One region of the Pseudomonas artemisiae genome, then DNA from elsewhere that is predicted to be linked to it. Evidence: predicted binding sites of a transcription regulator. Region 1 holds the regulator's gene; the other holds the start of a gene.
What was found. Region 1 encodes sigma-54, which starts transcription at its own class of promoters, with help from an activator protein. Its sites were predicted from a motif close to ANTGGCATNNANNTTGCTNT; they were not measured.

Region 1 (8,284 bases):
TCCCTCGCCGAGGGAATCGTCGTATGAATCAACCATGGGGGCCGTCCGCTTATAAACGCCGCCATGATAACCAGTCGGGGGCCGATTGTCCGGCCCGGCCAGCGCAGGCCCTTGCCGCGATCCATTTTTGAAGTGTGGAGAAACCCATGAAAGCAGTCGAAAGCGTTGGTCCAGAGGCTTTGCCGCTGCTTGAGCAGCAAGTTCGCGAGATCATTGCCGAAGCCAAGCGCCAGGGGGCCAGCGCCTGTGAAGTCGCGGTGTCCCTCGAGCAGGGGCTGTCCACGTCCATTCGCCAGCGCGAAGTTGAAACCGTTGAGTTCAACCGTGACCAAGGCTTTGGTATCACCCTTTACCTGGGCCAGCGCAAAGGCTCGGCCAGCACCTCGGCCAGTGGGCCTGAGGCTATTCGCGAAACCGTGGCAGCGGCGTTGGCCATTGCCAAGCATACCTCTGAAGACGAGGCCGCCGGGTTGGCGGACGCCGACCTGATGGCCCGTGAACTGCCCGCGCTGGACCTCTACCACCCTTGGGACATCAGCCCCGAGGCAAGCATCGAGCTAGCCCTGGCCTGCGAAGCCGCCGCCTTCGACGCCGACCCGCTGATCCGTAACGCCGATGGCAGCCAGGTGTCGACCCACCAAGGGTGCCGCGTGTACGGCAACAGCCATGGTTTCGTTGGCGGCTACGCCTCCACTCGGCATAGCCTGAGCTGTGTGATGATCGCCGAGAAAGACGGCCAGATGCAGCGCGACTACTGGTACGACGTGAACCGTGAAGGCCACCTGCTAGCCTCGCCCGAGTCCATAGGGCGTAAAGCCGCTGAACGGGCCGCCAGCCGCCTTGGCGCACGGCCGGTGCCTACCTGCGAGGTGCCGGTTCTGTTCGCGGCGGAACTGGCAGGTGGGCTGTTCGGTAGCTTCCTCTCGGCGGTATCCGGGGGCAACCTGTACCGCAAGTCATCCTTCCTCGAAGGGTCGATGGGGCAGCAGCTGTTCCCTGAGTGGCTTACCTTGGATGAACGCCCTCATTTGTCTCGAGCGCTGGGCAGCGCTGGTTTTGACAGCGATGGCCTGGCCACCCGGGCCAAGCCCTTCGTAGAGGGCGGGCGATTGGTGTCCTATGTGTTGAGCACTTATTCGGGCCGTAAGCTGGGCATGCCAAGCACCGCCAACGCCGGCGGGGTGCATAACCTGTTCGTGACCCATGGCAACGAGGACCAGGCAGCATTGATCCGCCGCATGGGGCGTGGCCTGCTGGTGACTGAACTCATGGGCAGCGGCTTGAACATGGTGACGGGGGATTATTCCCGTGGCGCGGCCGGGTATTGGGTGGAGAACGGCGAAATTCAGTTCCCGGTTCAGGAGGTGACCATTGCCGGGAACATGAAAGACATGTTCAAGCAGATCCTTGCAGTCGGTAACGATTTGGAACAGCGCAGCAACGTGCGTACCGGCTCGGTATTGATCGAGCGAATGACGGTCGCGGGTAGCTGACCGTCGGGCATGTTTCATTGATTTTTGCTCCGCTGCGTTTGCGTTGAGATTTATTATCAACTAATAGTCAATCTCATAAGCTGGGCGTTGCCGTCGCGCGCCCTTATATGCGGAGCGGGCCATGGACCATTGGAAACAAACCATTCAGCACGCCAATGCACTCTTTGCCCAAGGGCACTGGGTGGACGCACGGGAGTACTACCTCCAGGCATTGGCGTTGGCGCAAATCCTCTTCGAGCGTTGGGCCGACACTGACGAAGCAGTGTCAGCGTTGGTGGTCTCTCATCACAATCTGGCTGACCTTCACCTAAGGCTCCATCAGCCGGAGGAGAGCGCCGAGTACCTGTGCGCTGTTCACCAGTATTTGCTAACGGCCGCAGGCCGAACAAGCCTTCCTCAAGCCTTGCGTGACGCTGCGCTTCGTCACAGCAATCGCACCTATACGGAACTGCTGGGGTTCACTGCCGTCCATGGCCAATACCCCCGCGCTTCGAGCCTGCTCGCTGGCGCCATGGGCCTACAGTCGCGCCACACTGGCGCTCATCCGCGATACGGAGTCCACTGACATGCCCCATACCTTGCCTAGCCTGCCCTATGACTACAAAGCGCTCGAGCCTCATATCGACGCGCAAACCATGGAAATTCACCACACCAAGCACCACCAGACCTACATCAATAACCTCAACGCTGCCCTTGAAGGTACCGAGTACGCCGAGTGGCCCGTGGAAAAACTGATGGCGGCTTACAGCAGCCTTGACGATAAACTCAAAGGCCCAGTGGCTAACAATGGCGGCGGCCATGCCAACCACTCACTGTTTTGGACCGTAATGACCCCCCAGGGTGGTGGCATGCCTACGGGCACAGTACAGCAGGCAATCGAGAGCGATGTTGGCGGTTTCGAGGCCTTCAAGGACGCCTTCACCAAGGCTGCCGTCAGCCGCTTTGGCAGTGGCTGGGCTTGGCTCAGCGTGACCCCGGAGAAAAAACTGGTCGTTGAAAGCACGGCTAACCAGGACAGCCCCTTGATGAAAGGCAATACGCCTATTCTGGGCCTGGACGTGTGGGAACACGCTTATTACCTCAAGTACCAGAACCGCCGCCCTGAGTACATTGGCGCCTTCTTCAACGTAATCAATTGGGCGGAAGTCGAGAAACGCTACCAGGCGGCCTTGCAGGCAGCTTAAGCCGCAATCGGTGTAGGAGCGAGCAACGCTCGCGAACAGTCCGGCGCCCTACCTCAAGGCGTTTGAGGCCATTCGCCAGCCCTGCTGGCGCCTACACATGGCCTAGACCGACACACATCCTCGTAGGAGCGAGCAAGGCTCGCGAACGGCGTCCGAGGCCTTATCAAGGGTATGTGGGTGATGTTCGCCAGCTTGGCTGGCTCCTACAGGCCTGTTATTCGCCTTCGTCGAATTTGTTATTGATCAATTCCACAAGGGCGTTTAGGGCCTCTTGGGCGCTTTCACCTTCAGTGCTTAGGTAAATCTGCGTACCCTTGCCTGCGGCGAGCATCATCACTGCCATAATGCTCTTTCCGTCAACCAGGCTGGCTTCACTGCGGCCAACCCGGACCTGGCATGGGAAGCGCCCGGCAATGCCCACGAACTTAGCGGCAGCGCGTGCATGCAAGCCCAGCTTGTTGATGATGGTGATGTCGAGTGCGGGCATTGCGCGGTGAGTCCTTGGGTTCAGGTGAGGTCCCGGTGGCGAACCTGGACGTTGTCGATGGTGGGCCTGAGCAACTGGCCTAACCGTTCGGTCAAATAGACCGAGCGATGGTGCCCTCCCGTGCAACCGATGGCAACCGTCACGTAGGCGCGATTGCTGGCAGCGAAGCGGGGCAGCCATTTAAGCAGATAGGCAGCGAGGTCTTGGTACATCTCCTCGACTTCAGGCTGGGCAGCCAAATAATCGATTACCGGCTGGTCCAGCCCCGAATGTTCCCGCAGCTCGGGTTTCCAGTACGGGTTCGGCAGGCAACGTACGTCGAACATTAAGTCTGCGTCCATGGGCATGCCACGCTTGAAGCCAAAGGATTCAATCAAGAACGCGGTGCCCGCATCTGGCTTGTTCAGCAACCTGAGCTTGAGCGTGTCCCGCAGCTGGTACAGATTCAGGTTGGTGGTATTGATCTTCAGGTCGGCCAAGTCAGCGATGGAGCTAAGCAGATCGCTCTCTGCCCGAATGGCTTCGGCCAGCGAACGGTTGGCGCTGGTCAGGGGGTGGCGGCGACGGGTTTCGGAAAAGCGCTTCAACAGCGTTTCTTCGTCCGCGTCAAGAAACAGCACATCACATTGAATATGCTTCTGGCGAACCTCGTCGAGCAACTCGGGAAAGCGGGAGAGGTGGCTGGGCAGGTTACGTGCGTCGATGGACACCGCTACCAAAGGGCGAGCCAGCTCAGTGTGGAGGATCGCCCGCTCCGCTAATTCAGGCAGCAGCCCCGCCGGAAGGTTATCGATGCAGTAAAAGCCGTTGTCTTCAAGGACATCGAGGGCAGTGCTCTTACCGGAGCCAGAGCGGCCGCTGACGATGACCAAGCGCATAATCAGGCGCCAGCCTGGGCGTTCAGGACCACTTGGTACAGCGCGTCACTATCCGATGCTGAACGGAGGCGCTCACGTACGTCCTTGCGATCGAGCATGCTGGCGATCTGCCGAAGTAGCTCAAGGTGTGCGTCTGTAGCAGCTTTGGGCACCAGTAGCACGAAGATCAAATCTACGGGTGCGCCGTCAATGGCGTCAAAATCCACTGGGGTTTGTAAGTGCAGCAGGGCGCTCATCGGCGACTGGCAGTTTTCCAGGCGGCAGTGGGGAATGGCAATGCCGTTACCAAAGCCTGTGGAGCCAAGTTTTTCTCGGGCGATCAGGGCTTCGTACACGGTTTGTTGTGCCACGCCAGGAAGGTTTTCGGCAATCAACTTGGCGATCTGTTCGAGTACGCGTTTCTTACTGCCGCCCGGCACGTTCACAAGTGAGCGGCCGGGGGTCAGGATCTGTTCTAGTCGGATCATTGGGGGCTTAGCGAGCGGCCGCACCTTGCAGGTGGCTCTGCTGTTTTTCCTTGTACTTGAGCAATTGCCGATCAAGTTTATCAGTGAGAAGGTCGATTGCGGCGTACATGTCGTCGTGTTTGGCCTCGGCGACCACGTCGAATTTAGGGACTCTAAGGGTAGCTTCAACACGCTGCTGCTGTTTTTCCACTTCCATGATCACCTGCACGCTGGTGATCTTGTCGCAGTGCCGCTCGAGCTTGGCGAGTTTTTCGGTCATGTAATCCCGCATTGCGTCGGTCACATCCAGCTGGTGCCCACTGATGTTGACTTGCATACCGCTTCTCCTTATTGCCAGGGCATAAAGAGGCAGGTGTGAAACCTGCCACTGAAACGCTGGTGGCATCCCAGGCATGCGCCTTACCGTGCAACCGACAACTCGCAGGCCCGGGCCAGGCTACATCAACCGCTTGCGTTCGCTGGAAGGCGCGATCCCGAGGGACTCACGGTACTTGGCGACAGTGCGGCGTGCTACCTGAATGCCTTGTGCTTCCAGTAAACCAGCGATCTTGCTATCGCTCAATGGCTTTTTCTGATTTTCCGCCGCAACCAGTTTTTTGATGATCGCTCGGATGGCCGTGGACGAGCACTCACCGCCCTCCGAGGTGCTTACATGGCTGGAGAAAAAGTATTTCAGTTCGTATATGCCACGCGGCGTATGCATGTACTTTTGCGTGGTAACCCGGGAGATGGTCGATTCGTGCATGCCCACGGCCTCTGCAATGTCATGCAAAACCAGAGGCTTCATGGCCTCATCGCCGTAGTCAAGAAAGCCTCGTTGGTGTTCGACAATCTGCGTTGCCACCTTCATCAGGGTTTCGTTGCGGCTTTGCAGGCTCTTAATGAACCAGCGCGCCTCCTGCAGCTGGTTACGCATGAAGGTATTGTCCGCGCTGCTGTCAGCCCGGCGTACGAAACCTGCATATTGAGGGTTGACCCTCAACCGCGGCATGGACTCTTGGTTGAGTTCCACCAGCCAGCGATCGCTGTCCTTGCGCACAATAACATCAGGCACCACGTATTCCGGCTCGCTGGCTTCGATCTGCGAGCCTGGCCGTGGGTTGAGGCTTTGCACCAGCTCTATGACCTGACGAAGCTCATCCTCCTTGAGTTTCATACGCCGCATCAGTTGGCTATAGTCGCGGCTGCCAAGCAACTCTATGTACTCGGTCACCAGCCGCTGGGCTTCAGCCAGCCAGGGGGTTTTAGGTGGCAGCTGGCGCAGTTGCAAGGCCAGGCATTCGCCCAGGTTGCGCGCGGCTACCCCCGCGGGCTCGAACTGCTGGATACGGTGAAGCACGGCTTCTACCTCGTCCAGCTCGATGTCCAGCTCCGGGTCGAAGGATTGGCAGATTTCTTCCAGGCTTTCTTCCAGATAACCCTGGCCGTTGATGGAGTCGATCAACGTTACGGCAATCAACCGATCGTTATCGGACATGGGCGCCAGGTTCAGCTGCCACAGCAGGTGGCTTTGCAGGCTTTCACCCGCCGACGTGCGGGTAGTGAAATCCCACTCGTCGTCATCACCAGAAGGCAGGCTGCTGGTGCTGGTTTGATAGATGTCTTCCCAGGCGGTATCTACGGGAAGCTCGTCAGGAATCCGCTCGCTCCAGTCACCTTCCTCGCCGCTGGCCTCGGTAGTGGTAGGGCTTTCCTGGAAGTTGGCCTCCTGGAACGCGGGCTCGTGGTTTTCCACTGCGCCACTATGCTCTACCTTGTCGGCAAGGGGGTCTGTGTTATCGAAATCATCCCCGTCTTCCTGCCGTTCGAGCATAGGGTTGGACTCGAGCGCCTCCTGGATTTCTTGCTGAAGATCCAGGGTAGAAAGCTGGAGAAGGCGGATGGCCTGTTGCAACTGCGGCGTCATCGTCAGTTGCTGGCCCATTTTAAGGACAAGCGATGGTTTCATGGCGTGAGCTTGACACCTTGTTTGCCGGCGCTAAGCGCCATCCACAACGAGCGCCTAATAAGGCGCCCGACTTTAAGCAAATTATATGCCTGAAACCTGGGCATTTGCCTAGGGGGTTTTACATTTACAGCCGGAACTCGTGCCCCAGGTAAACGTCTTTCACCAATTCATTGGCCAGGATAGTGGCTGAATCGCCTTCTGCAATCAATTGGCCATCGTTGACAATGTAGGCGATTTCACAGATGTCCAGGGTCTCGCGCACATTGTGGTCAGTGATGAGCACGCCTATGCCCTTGGCTTTCAAGTGATGGATGATCTGCTTGATATCACCCACGGAAATAGGGTCCACGCCAGCGAAGGGTTCATCGAGTAGGATGAACTTGGGCGCCGTAGCCAAGGCGCGTGCGATCTCTACCCGGCGGCGTTCGCCACCGGACAGGCTCATGCCCAGGTTGTCGCGAATGTGGGTGATATGGAATTCCTGCAGTAGGCTTTCCAGTTCCTTGCGTCGCCCGGCGGCGTCAAGGTCCTTCCGGGTTTCCAGAATGGCCATGATGTTATTGGCCACCGACAACTTACGGAAAATCGATGCTTCCTGGGGCAGGTAGCCAATGCCGGCGCGGGCGCGACCGTGCATGGGCTGGTGGCTGACGTCCAGGTCGTCGATCAGCACGCGGCCCTGATCGGCCTGTACCAGCCCGACGATCATATAGAAACAGGTGGTCTTGCCCGCACCGTTGGGGCCGAGCAAGCCGACGATCTGCCCACTGTCGATGGACAGGCTGACGTCCCTTACCACTTGCCGGCTTTTGTAGCTTTTAGCCAGATGCTGGGCCTTCAACGTTGCCATTACTGCGCCTTCTGCGGCTGATCGGTTTTCTTTTTCGGCTGGATGACCATGTCGATCCGTGGGCGTGGCGCGGTGACCTTGCTGCCAGTAGCACGGCCAGCGTTAACCACCTGGCGCACGGTGTCGTATACGATTTTCTCGCCTTCGGACGTATTGCCGTCGTTGATGACCTTGGCTTTGTCCACCAATACGATGCGGTTCTGAGACGCAAAATACTGAATGGTCACTGCATAGGCCTGCACGATGGGTTTGTCCACGGCAGGCTTCTGCTCGTAGTACGCCAGGTTACCGACCGCCGTGAACACGTCTACGTCGCCATTGGAGGCGCGCGTCACCGTAACCTTGTTGCCGGTGATTTTCATCGAGCCCTGGGTGATGACCACGCCGCCGGTATACACGGCCACGCCCTGCTTGTCGTCAAGCTGCGCGTCGTCGGACTGGATGTGAATGGGTTGGTCCCTGTCGGTGGGCAGCGCCAAGGCGTTCACGCTTCCCAGTACCGCGCCCAGGCCAAGCAGGAAGGGGAGGGTTTTAACGAGCCTCATACTGTCCTCTTACAGTGGACAGCAAGTGGATCTTGCTGTCGTTCAAATACGCTTTCATTCCCTTGGCAGTCGTTACGCCACCGGCGCCGTCGATTCTAACGGTTTGATCGGTCTGCGCATATTGCTTCTGTGGGAAGACTGTCGCGCGGGACGTTGTAATGACGGTCGCTCGATTCTGCTGGTCGGTGCGGTTGAGCCTCACCGCGTCGATGAGTTCGACCTCGCTGCCATCCGGATTGACTTCGGCGCGATCGCTGACCACATGCCAGGGGAAGGTAGTGCCGCGGTAGATATCCATTACGGGCTTGGTCACATGAGTGATTTCACTCGCCTTGAGGTGCTCGACCTTGTCAGCGGTCATTTCATACTGCAGGGTCCCGTTTGGCAGGTATTGCACGGTATGGGCGTTGATCGCGTAGTAATCGATGGTAT
Region 2 (8,284 bases), on a different contig from region 1:
TTTTACCTGGTACAGCAGGTCTTGGAACTCGGCACGGTCTTTCTTAAAGCCGGTGGTGGAAACGTTGGCCAGGTTGTTGGAAATGGTGGTCAGGTTGGTGTCCTGAGCGGCCAGGCCGGTTTTACTGACGTATAGTGCTGGAAGCATGGTGTTCTCCTTCGGGCGCCGGGTTTGCGTCGCCTGTGGTGTCAATAAAAGGGTGAGTTACCACTACATTTGCAGGACGCGTGCCATAGCTTCATCGTCTTCCTTGGCAGTCGTCATCATCTTGATATGCATCTCGAACTGCTTGGAAAGCGCCATTACCTGGGTCATCTCGTCCACGGCATTGACGTTGCTGCCTTGCAGGAAACCGGAGGTCATCGATACGGCGCCGTCCACCGCGGCAGGCTGGCCGTTTTTGGTGTGGATCATGCCGTCGGTGCCCTTGGTCAATTCCGCGGCGCCCGGGTTAACGGTTTTGATCCGGTCGACCACCGCCATCACCGATGGCGCCTGGCCGAGGGAACGGATGCTGATGGTGCCGTCCTGGCCCACTTCGATCTGTTCTTCCGGCGGTACCGCGATCGGGCCGCCGTTACCCAATACCGCCATGCCGGTGCTGGTGCGCAATACGCCCAGCGCGTCCACGTTAAGGCTGGCGCTTTTGGTATAGGCTTCAGAGCCATCGGGCGCTTGTACGGCAATCCAGCCTTCGCCGCCGATGGCTACGTCCAGGTCGCGGCCAGTGGCGATCATCGGGCCGCCGCTGAGGTCAGTGGCTGGGCGCTCGGTCATGGCATAGGCACGGGACGGCAGGGTGTCGCCAAACACTGGCATGGAGCGGGCCTGCTCCAGGTCTTTCTGGAAACCATTGGTGGACACGTTGGCCAGGTTGTTGGCGTGAGCCTTTTGCGCGAGGGCGTTCTGGCTGGCGCCGGTCATGGCTACGTACAGCATCTTATCCATGGTCGTCTCCTTGGCGGCTAGGCCGCTGAATCACTTGAGTACCAGAGCTATAGCAATACGCGGGCCAAGTTTTAAAAAATGGCTCAAGTGGCTCTAGATCAAGGGTTTCAGAGATCAGCCAAAATACTGGCGGACGCTTGGCGTCGATAAAACGGCGGTGCCTTGCCGCTGGTGCAAGGCGGTAATGCGGAATACTGACGGCGATAAAGGCTAACGCTCGCCGGCGAATTACGGGCGACACCCGGCGTTTTGGAACGGCCCGGCAAAGCGTTGATAAGCTTGGCCTGGGTCTGATTGCATGCAGACAAACTGCCCGGTGGCTAGGCTTTGATACTTGAACCAGGGCGCGGCCCCTGCTTCGGCAAGGCCGCTGGTGGCTGTCAGAAAAATCATCAACAGGTGAACGTAGGTTTTCATGGCGGCTCCCAGGCCAGGGCGGCGCCTCCTGGGGCCGCCCGGCTTGGATCAGGTCATCTGAATGATGGTTTGCATGATGGTGCTTTCGGTGGAAATGGTCTTGGCGTTGGCCTGGTAGTTACTCTGGGCCTTGATCAAGTTCACCAATTCGCTGGTCAAGTCCACGTTGGAGTCTTCCAACGAGCCTGCGGTCAACACTCCCATGGTGCCGCTGTTGGGTGCCCCTACGATAGGTACGCCCGAAGCGGAAGATTCGCGCCAGCCGGTGCCGCCGTTAGGGGACAGGCCCTGTACGTTGGCGAAGTTGGCCAAGGCTACCTGCCCAACGGTCTTGGACTGACCGTTGCTGTAGCTACCGAAGATGTTGCCGTCGGTGTCGATGGACAGCGACGACAGGCTGCCGGTGGCATAACCGTCTTGAGACTTGGCCGTAACCGCTGAGGTGGTGTTGTACGACGAAGTCTTGGCAATGTTCAGGGTCACGCCGCCGACCGCTGCGGTGGTGCCGTTGCTGGCCAACACACCCGCCGCGTTTTTGGCAGCCGGTACCCAGTTGGTCATGGTCAGCTTACCGTTGGCGTCTACGGTCATGTCTGTGCTGTTGGTGGTCGCCAGGCTGCCATCGGAGTTAAATGTCATCTTGGCCGCGAACGGCGTGGTGGACGCAGGGTTTGCCGGGTTTACACCGTCAATGGTGGTGTACATGGTCCAGGCGTTGGTGTCGTCCTTCACGAAATACTGCGACATGGTGTGGGAGTTGCCCTGGCTGTCGAAGATGTCGGTGCTGAAGGTGTAGTTGTAGCTCTCGGTATCGGTGGCATCGAATGGCGTGATCGTAGGCACGGCAGCGCTGGAGTTCAGGTTCAAGGTTTCATTCACGCTGGCGGTAGCCTTGGGCGCCAGGGCGGAGGTGTCCACCTTCAGGGTGGTCATGATGCCGTCGATGACCTTGCCGTTGCCGTCAGTGCCATAGCCCATCAGCTTGTTGCCACTGGCGTCGATGATGTTGCCGGTTTTGTCGGTACCGAAGGCGCCAGCACGGGTGTAGATCTTGTTGCCGTTGTCGCTGACCACGAAGAAGCCGTTGCCGTTGATAGCCATGTCCAGGCTAGCGCCGGTGCTGCTGATAGTGCCTTGGGTGAATTGCTGCGAAACCGCCGCGGTGGTCACGCCCGAACCTACGCCGTTCTTAGAGCTGCCCAGGAACAGCGAGTTGGCATACACGTCGCCGAACTCGGCGCGAGACTTCTTGAAACCGGTAGTCGCCACGTTGGCGATGTTGTTACCGGTTACGTTAAGAGCAGTATTGGCCGCGTTAAGACCGCTAAGGCCGGTATTGAAAGACATAGTTTATCTCCAGTGCCGATTAGCCGGCTTACGATCCAATGGATTTAACAGCGGACAACGCTACGCTCGAGCCGTCGGCCAATTTAAGGGACATATCACCTGCGGTGCTGCCGACCGTCACACTTGTGACGGTGGAAGGCAGATACATGGTTTGAGCAACTTCCTTGCCATCCACGTCTGCGCTGGCGACGAACTTATAAGTGCCCGACGGAAGGACGGCGCCCTCGTTGCTGGTGCCATCCCATTTGAAGCCGATGGTGCCCGCCTGTTGAGTACCCAGGTCGAGGTTCTTCACCAAGGTGCCATTGGCGTCATAGATTTTCACCACCGCGCCTGTAGTCGACGAAGCCAGATCGAACTGCCCGGTCAAGCCATTGGCGGTGTTTACCGCGGTGCTGCTGGCCGGCGCCAATACGGTGTGGCCTACCAGCGCCGACGCCTGCAGCGCCTGGCCGGAGGTGTAATTGCCCGCCAGGCCAGACACTGTGGTGTTGAGGTTGTTGATCCCTTCCACGCTACTGAACTGAGCCAGTTGCGCGACAAATTCGGAGTTGTCCTGCGGGTCCAGTGGGTTCTGGTTCTTCAGCTGAGTCACCAGCAGCTGTAAGAAGGTATCTTTACCCAAGGCTTGGCCGCCGGTGGCCGCGGAGGCCGCATCGGAAGATGCAGTATCGGTAGCCTTGGTTTTCTTAGCGCCCAGCTCATATTGCGAAAGTAATGAAGCGCTGGTGCTATCGGTAGTGGTAGTCATGGTTTATCCCTTGGCTTACTGACCCAGCGTCAGTACTTTCTGCATCATGGTCTTAGCGGTGTTCATAATGTCCGCGTTAGTTTGGAACGAACGGCTCGCGGAAATCATGTCAGCCATTTCCTCGACCACGTTTACATTGGGGTAGTACACATACCCGTCTTTGTTCGCCGCCGGGTTATTAGGCTCGTAGCGAGGTTCCAGGTTGGTTTGATCTTCTACAATGCCAGACACTTGAACGCCCTGCCCTGCCTGGCCCTGGTCTTCGAACAGCGAACCGCTGCCCGAAGTACCGCCGGCCTGGTCGGCCAATACAGTAGCGAATACCGGATGGCGCGCGCGGTAGGTCTGGTCGATGCTCGATGACACGGTCTCGGCGTTGGCGATGTTACTGGCCACGGTGTTGAGGCGAGTGGTCTGGGCGCTCATGCCGGTGCCGGCAATGTTGAATACGCTGGAAAGAGACATGAATTACTCCCCTTTGATGGCCGTGACCAGGCCACGGAATTTGTTGTTCAACAAGGTGAAGCTCGCTTGGAAGTCCACGGCGTTCTTGGCGTAGTTCGATTGCTCGATCTGCGCGTCTACGGTGTTCTGGTCCAGCGAAGGCTGAGTCGGTACGCGGTACTGCAGGGTGCCGTCATCGGCGCTCAGGCCTTCGGCATCCAGGTGCATGGCGTTGGTACGCTCAAGGCCAAAGCTACCCTTTTGGGTTTTCTCAGCCTGGGCGGCGAGGACTGACGAAAAGTCCACGTCCCGCGCCTTATAGTTAGGGGTGTCGGCGTTGGCGAGGTTGTTGGCCAGCACCTCAGCGCGCTGGGCACGGAAATTCAATGCCTGCTCGTGGATACCCAACGCCTTGTCAAAACTAATGCCCATGATCAATACCTCTGCGGCGAAACTTGATGTGCTAACCAAGCTATAGCAACAGCTGTGCCAACTTTGTAATGCGCTGTTTCTTAAGGGAAATTAATAAAACCCAGAAAAATGTCGCCAGAAAAGCGGCAATCTTTTTCCCGTGGCAAGCGCAAAGGGGGCGGCAAAGCGGCAATGCTGGCGTCAGAAAAACCTAAAGCCGAAAAGGAGTTGGGCGTAGAAGCCAGCAACGCTGGCGAACAAGATGTCTGTCAAAGATATAGGGGCATCGTTGTGCCCCTTTTCGCTCGCGCCTACTTGGCCTGGTAGATGATGCCAGGGCTGCACTGGACCATCTGGTATTTGTCTGGCAACCCGTTAAGGGCCTCGGAAGCGCCAAGAAACAGATACCCGCCCGGCTTCAAGGTGGCATGGATACGCGTCAGGATGTCCTTCTTCACTTCAGCGGAGAAGTAGATCAGCACGTTACGGCAGAACACCACATCGAACTTGCCCAGCGACGCATAGCTTTCCAACAGGTTAATGGGGCGGAATTCGATACGGCTGCGCAGTGGCGCTTTCACGGCCCAGCGATTGCCCGGTTTTACATCGAAATACCGCTGCAAACGCTCCGGGGACAACCCCCGGCCAATGGCCAAGCTGTCGTACTCCCCGCTGCGGCAGTTGATCAGCATGGAAGGCGACAAGTCCGTGGCCACGATTTGCACTCCACCCTTGAGTTGCCCAGGGTTGGCCTGGCTGAACTCCTCGAGGGTCATGGACAAGGAATAAGGCTCCTGACCCGACGAACAGGCCGCGGACCAGATACGCAAACGCTGCCCAAGGCTAGCCTTGGCCATCTCCGGCAGCACCCGGTTCTTCATCACCTCAAAGGGGTAGGTATCGCGAAACCACAGGGTTTCGTTGGTGGTCATGGCATCGACTACCTGCTCGCGCAAGCCACCACGGGGTTGGGTCTGAATGCGCTGCACCAACTCACCCAGGGTTTTGATCCCTTGTTGCTCCATCAGCTTATTGAGGCGGCTGGACACCAGGTACTGCTTGTTTTCCCCCAGCACGATGCCACAGGCTTTTTCCAGGAAGCCCCGGAACTGTTCAAAATCCGAATTTGCCGTAGCCAATGGTGCCGCCTCTTAAGTTGTTGACTCTGTGCCCAGCCCAAGCGGGGTCAGCCTTTTGCGTTGATACGTTCGACCACTCGGGATGCAAGATCGTCCGGGCGGAATTTGGCCAGGAAGTCATCCGCGCCTACCTTCTTTACCATCGCCTGGTTGAAGACACCTGATAGCGAGGTATGCAACACGATATGCAATTTCTGCAGCCGAGGATCGTTACGGATTTCCGCGGTCAGTGTGTAGCCGTCCATCTCGGGCATCTCGATGTCTGAAATCAACATCAGGAACTCTTCATTCGGGTCCCGGCCCTCGGCGACCATGGCCTTGAGGTATTCCAGGGCCTGACGGCCGTCATTGAGTGCGACCACTTCCACGCCCACGGTTTCCAGGCAACGGCTGACCTGCTTGCGAGCCACGGAGGAGTCGTCCACGGTCAACACGCGCATGGCCACTGCTTTTTTCTGCACTTCTTCGTTGATCACGCCACTGCTGATGGCTTCGGAGACCGGGGAAACCTCAGCGAGGATTTTCTCTACGTCGATGATTTCGACCAGTTGATCGTCTACCCGGGTCACCGCGGTAAGGTAGTGATCACGGCCGGTGCCCTTGGGTGGCGGATGGATCGCCTCCCAGTTCATGTTGACGATGCGCTCCACCGAGTGCACCAGAAACCCCTGAATCTTGGTGTTGTATTCGGTAATGATCACGAAGGTGTCCTGTACCGCCTCCAGCGAGCGCGAGCCCGTGGCCATGGACAGGTCGAGAATCGGGATGGTCGCGCCACGGATATTGGCCACGCCACGCACCACCGGGCTGGACTTTGGCATCAAGGTCAGCTTCGGGCACTGCAGCACTTCGCGAACTTTAAAGACGTTAATGCCATATAACTGTTTGCCGTTCAGACGGAACAACAACAGTTCAAGGCGGTTCTGCCCTACCAGTTGCGTGCGCTGGTTTACGGAATCCATCACACCAGCCATGTTAAACCTCCACCTTGTACTGTCGGCTTCGAGCCTCGCTCAGTGCTAGCGAGCCGTGATTTTGGCACGTCGCTTGCTCAAGCATAGCCATGAACGAGAAAACGCCATATTCACGACATCTGATCGCTACCCTGTATGGGTTGTTCGCAACCTTGTGTCTATTGGGGTCGGGGCGTGCGCTTGCCGACGACGTCACTGCACCCGAACAGCTTATCGGTGTGACTCAAGGGTTTCTTGAGTTCACGGTGGAAGATTATTTGGCAACCAGCCAGACCGAAGGCCGCTACGAAATAGAAGTCGCCAACTTGGACCCACGGCTACGCATGCCTCAATGTGACCGAGACCTGACCGCGCGCCTGGAGAGCCCTGCCATCCCCCTGGGCCGGGTTACGGTGCGCGTACGCTGTGAAGGCGGCTCACCTTGGACGGTGTTCGTACCCGCCACGGTGAAGCTGTTCCGCGAAGTGGTGGTCGCCACTCGGCCACTCAAGCGCGATACAGTGATCGCCGACGGTGACGTTGCCCTGCGCGAACGCGACGTTGGCCAACTCAATCAAGGCTTTTTGCCTTCGCTGGACCAGGCTGTCGGCCAACGGGTAATGCGACCGACGGTCATGGACCAAGTGCTGGCGCCGGTGCAGGTGGAGCAACCGGAAGTTATTCGCAAAGGTGACCAGGTGGTGATCACAGCCCGTACCGGCACCTTGGCGGTAAAAATGCCAGGCGAGGCCTTGAGCAATGGCGGCATGAATGAACAGATCCGGGTGCGCAACCTGAACTCACAGCGTGTAGTAAGGGCGCGGGTTACCGGTGCCGCTCAGGTGGAAGTGTCCATGTAAAGGCAAGCCGTGCTAGCGGCCTGGCCTTGATTTTCCTACACTTGGCGGATGAACCTTGCCTATTGGGTGCTTTCGAAAAATTACCCTAAAGTTTCTCGGCACCCGGTCGAAAACAAGGCAAGCGTCCAAACACCAAGGGGTTCATATCATGGTTATCGATTTCCGGAGCGTTACCGGCTCCACTCAAGTCTCAAGCACTGCGCGCACCACCGGTAGCAAGGCAGTTGGGGCTGTAGACGACGTCAAAAGCGTCAAGGAAACCAGCCAGGCGGGTGAATCCGTTCAGTTGAGCGATGTCGCTCAGCACATGAAGAAGGTCACCGAAAACCTGGGCACCGATGCGCCCGTCAATGCCGCGCGTATCGCCGAACTCAAGCAACAGATCGCAAGTGGCAGCTATCAGGTCGACAGCAGCCGTGTTGCCAGCAAAATGCTTTCCTTCGAGTCCTAAGCCCCCGCGGCTTAGGGTTTACCGGGCGCAATGATTACCAGAGCTCGCCATGCACGACACGACCTTGTTGCAACTGATTGAAGATGACATCGCGCCCGCCGAGCAACTCCAGGCGTTGCTGCGCGAAGAGTACACCGCGTTGCGGGGTCGTGACATGCAGTTGCTGGAAAACATTCTGGCCCACAAGCAGTCCCTGATCGTGCAGCTTGGCCAACATGGTCGGCGCCGCAGTGAACTGCTTGCCTCCCTGGGCCTGACCCCAGATGCTGAAGGGCTGGCGCAGTTGGCCGAGCAGTCTGTATTGGGCAAGGTACTGGTAGAGCGCGGTGAACACTTGGCGGGCATTCTTGCCGATTGCCAAGCGATCAACGAGCAAAACGGTCGAGCCATTGCCTTGCAGCAATTTGCCACGGCAAACCAGTTGAAAATCCTCAGCGGTGGTGATGCACCTTCGTTGTACACGGCCCGCGGCTCTACGGCGCGGCTGGCGACAGTACGGGCGTTCAGCCAGGCTTGACGTTCAGGTATCGCCACCACCACAGCAGTGGCACAATGCCTGCAAC

Region 2: flgB (flagellar basal body rod protein FlgB) is a predicted target of sigma-54. The motif match lies at 4,382-4,401, and genes of this name have one in related genera.

What each region holds. Positions count from the first base shown of each region.
Region 1 is NZ_JBSKHS010000001.1:183,430-191,713, reverse strand. Features, by position in the region: gene yjgA (ribosome biogenesis factor YjgA) at 1-36, opposite strand, end outside; gene pmbA (metalloprotease PmbA) at 147-1,493, shown strand; gene ACWKV4_RS00890 (DUF2753 family protein) at 1,615-2,058, shown strand; gene ACWKV4_RS00885 (superoxide dismutase) at 2,060-2,677, shown strand; gene ACWKV4_RS00880 (HPr family phosphocarrier protein) at 2,892-3,164, opposite strand; gene rapZ (RNase adapter RapZ) at 3,185-4,042, opposite strand; gene ptsN (PTS IIA-like nitrogen regulatory protein PtsN) at 4,045-4,509, opposite strand; gene hpf (ribosome hibernation-promoting factor, HPF/YfiA family) at 4,517-4,825, opposite strand; gene ACWKV4_RS00860 (RNA polymerase factor sigma-54) at 4,946-6,457, opposite strand; gene lptB (LPS export ABC transporter ATP-binding protein) at 6,582-7,307, opposite strand; gene lptA (lipopolysaccharide transport periplasmic protein LptA) at 7,307-7,852, opposite strand; gene lptC (LPS export ABC transporter periplasmic protein LptC) at 7,839-8,284, opposite strand, start outside.
Region 2 is NZ_JBSKHS010000008.1:18,493-26,776, forward strand. Features, by position in the region: gene flgG (flagellar basal-body rod protein FlgG) at 1-147, opposite strand, end outside; gene flgF (flagellar basal body rod protein FlgF) at 211-948, opposite strand; gene ACWKV4_RS11120 (hypothetical protein) at 1,177-1,365, opposite strand; gene flgE (flagellar hook protein FlgE) at 1,414-2,712, opposite strand; gene ACWKV4_RS11130 (flagellar hook assembly protein FlgD) at 2,741-3,463, opposite strand; gene flgC (flagellar basal body rod protein FlgC) at 3,479-3,928, opposite strand; gene flgB (flagellar basal body rod protein FlgB) at 3,932-4,339, opposite strand; gene cheR (protein-glutamate O-methyltransferase CheR) at 4,630-5,457, opposite strand; gene ACWKV4_RS11150 (chemotaxis protein CheV) at 5,505-6,431, opposite strand; gene flgA (flagellar basal body P-ring formation chaperone FlgA) at 6,521-7,270, shown strand; gene flgM (flagellar biosynthesis anti-sigma factor FlgM) at 7,419-7,721, shown strand; gene ACWKV4_RS11165 (flagella synthesis protein FlgN) at 7,771-8,238, shown strand.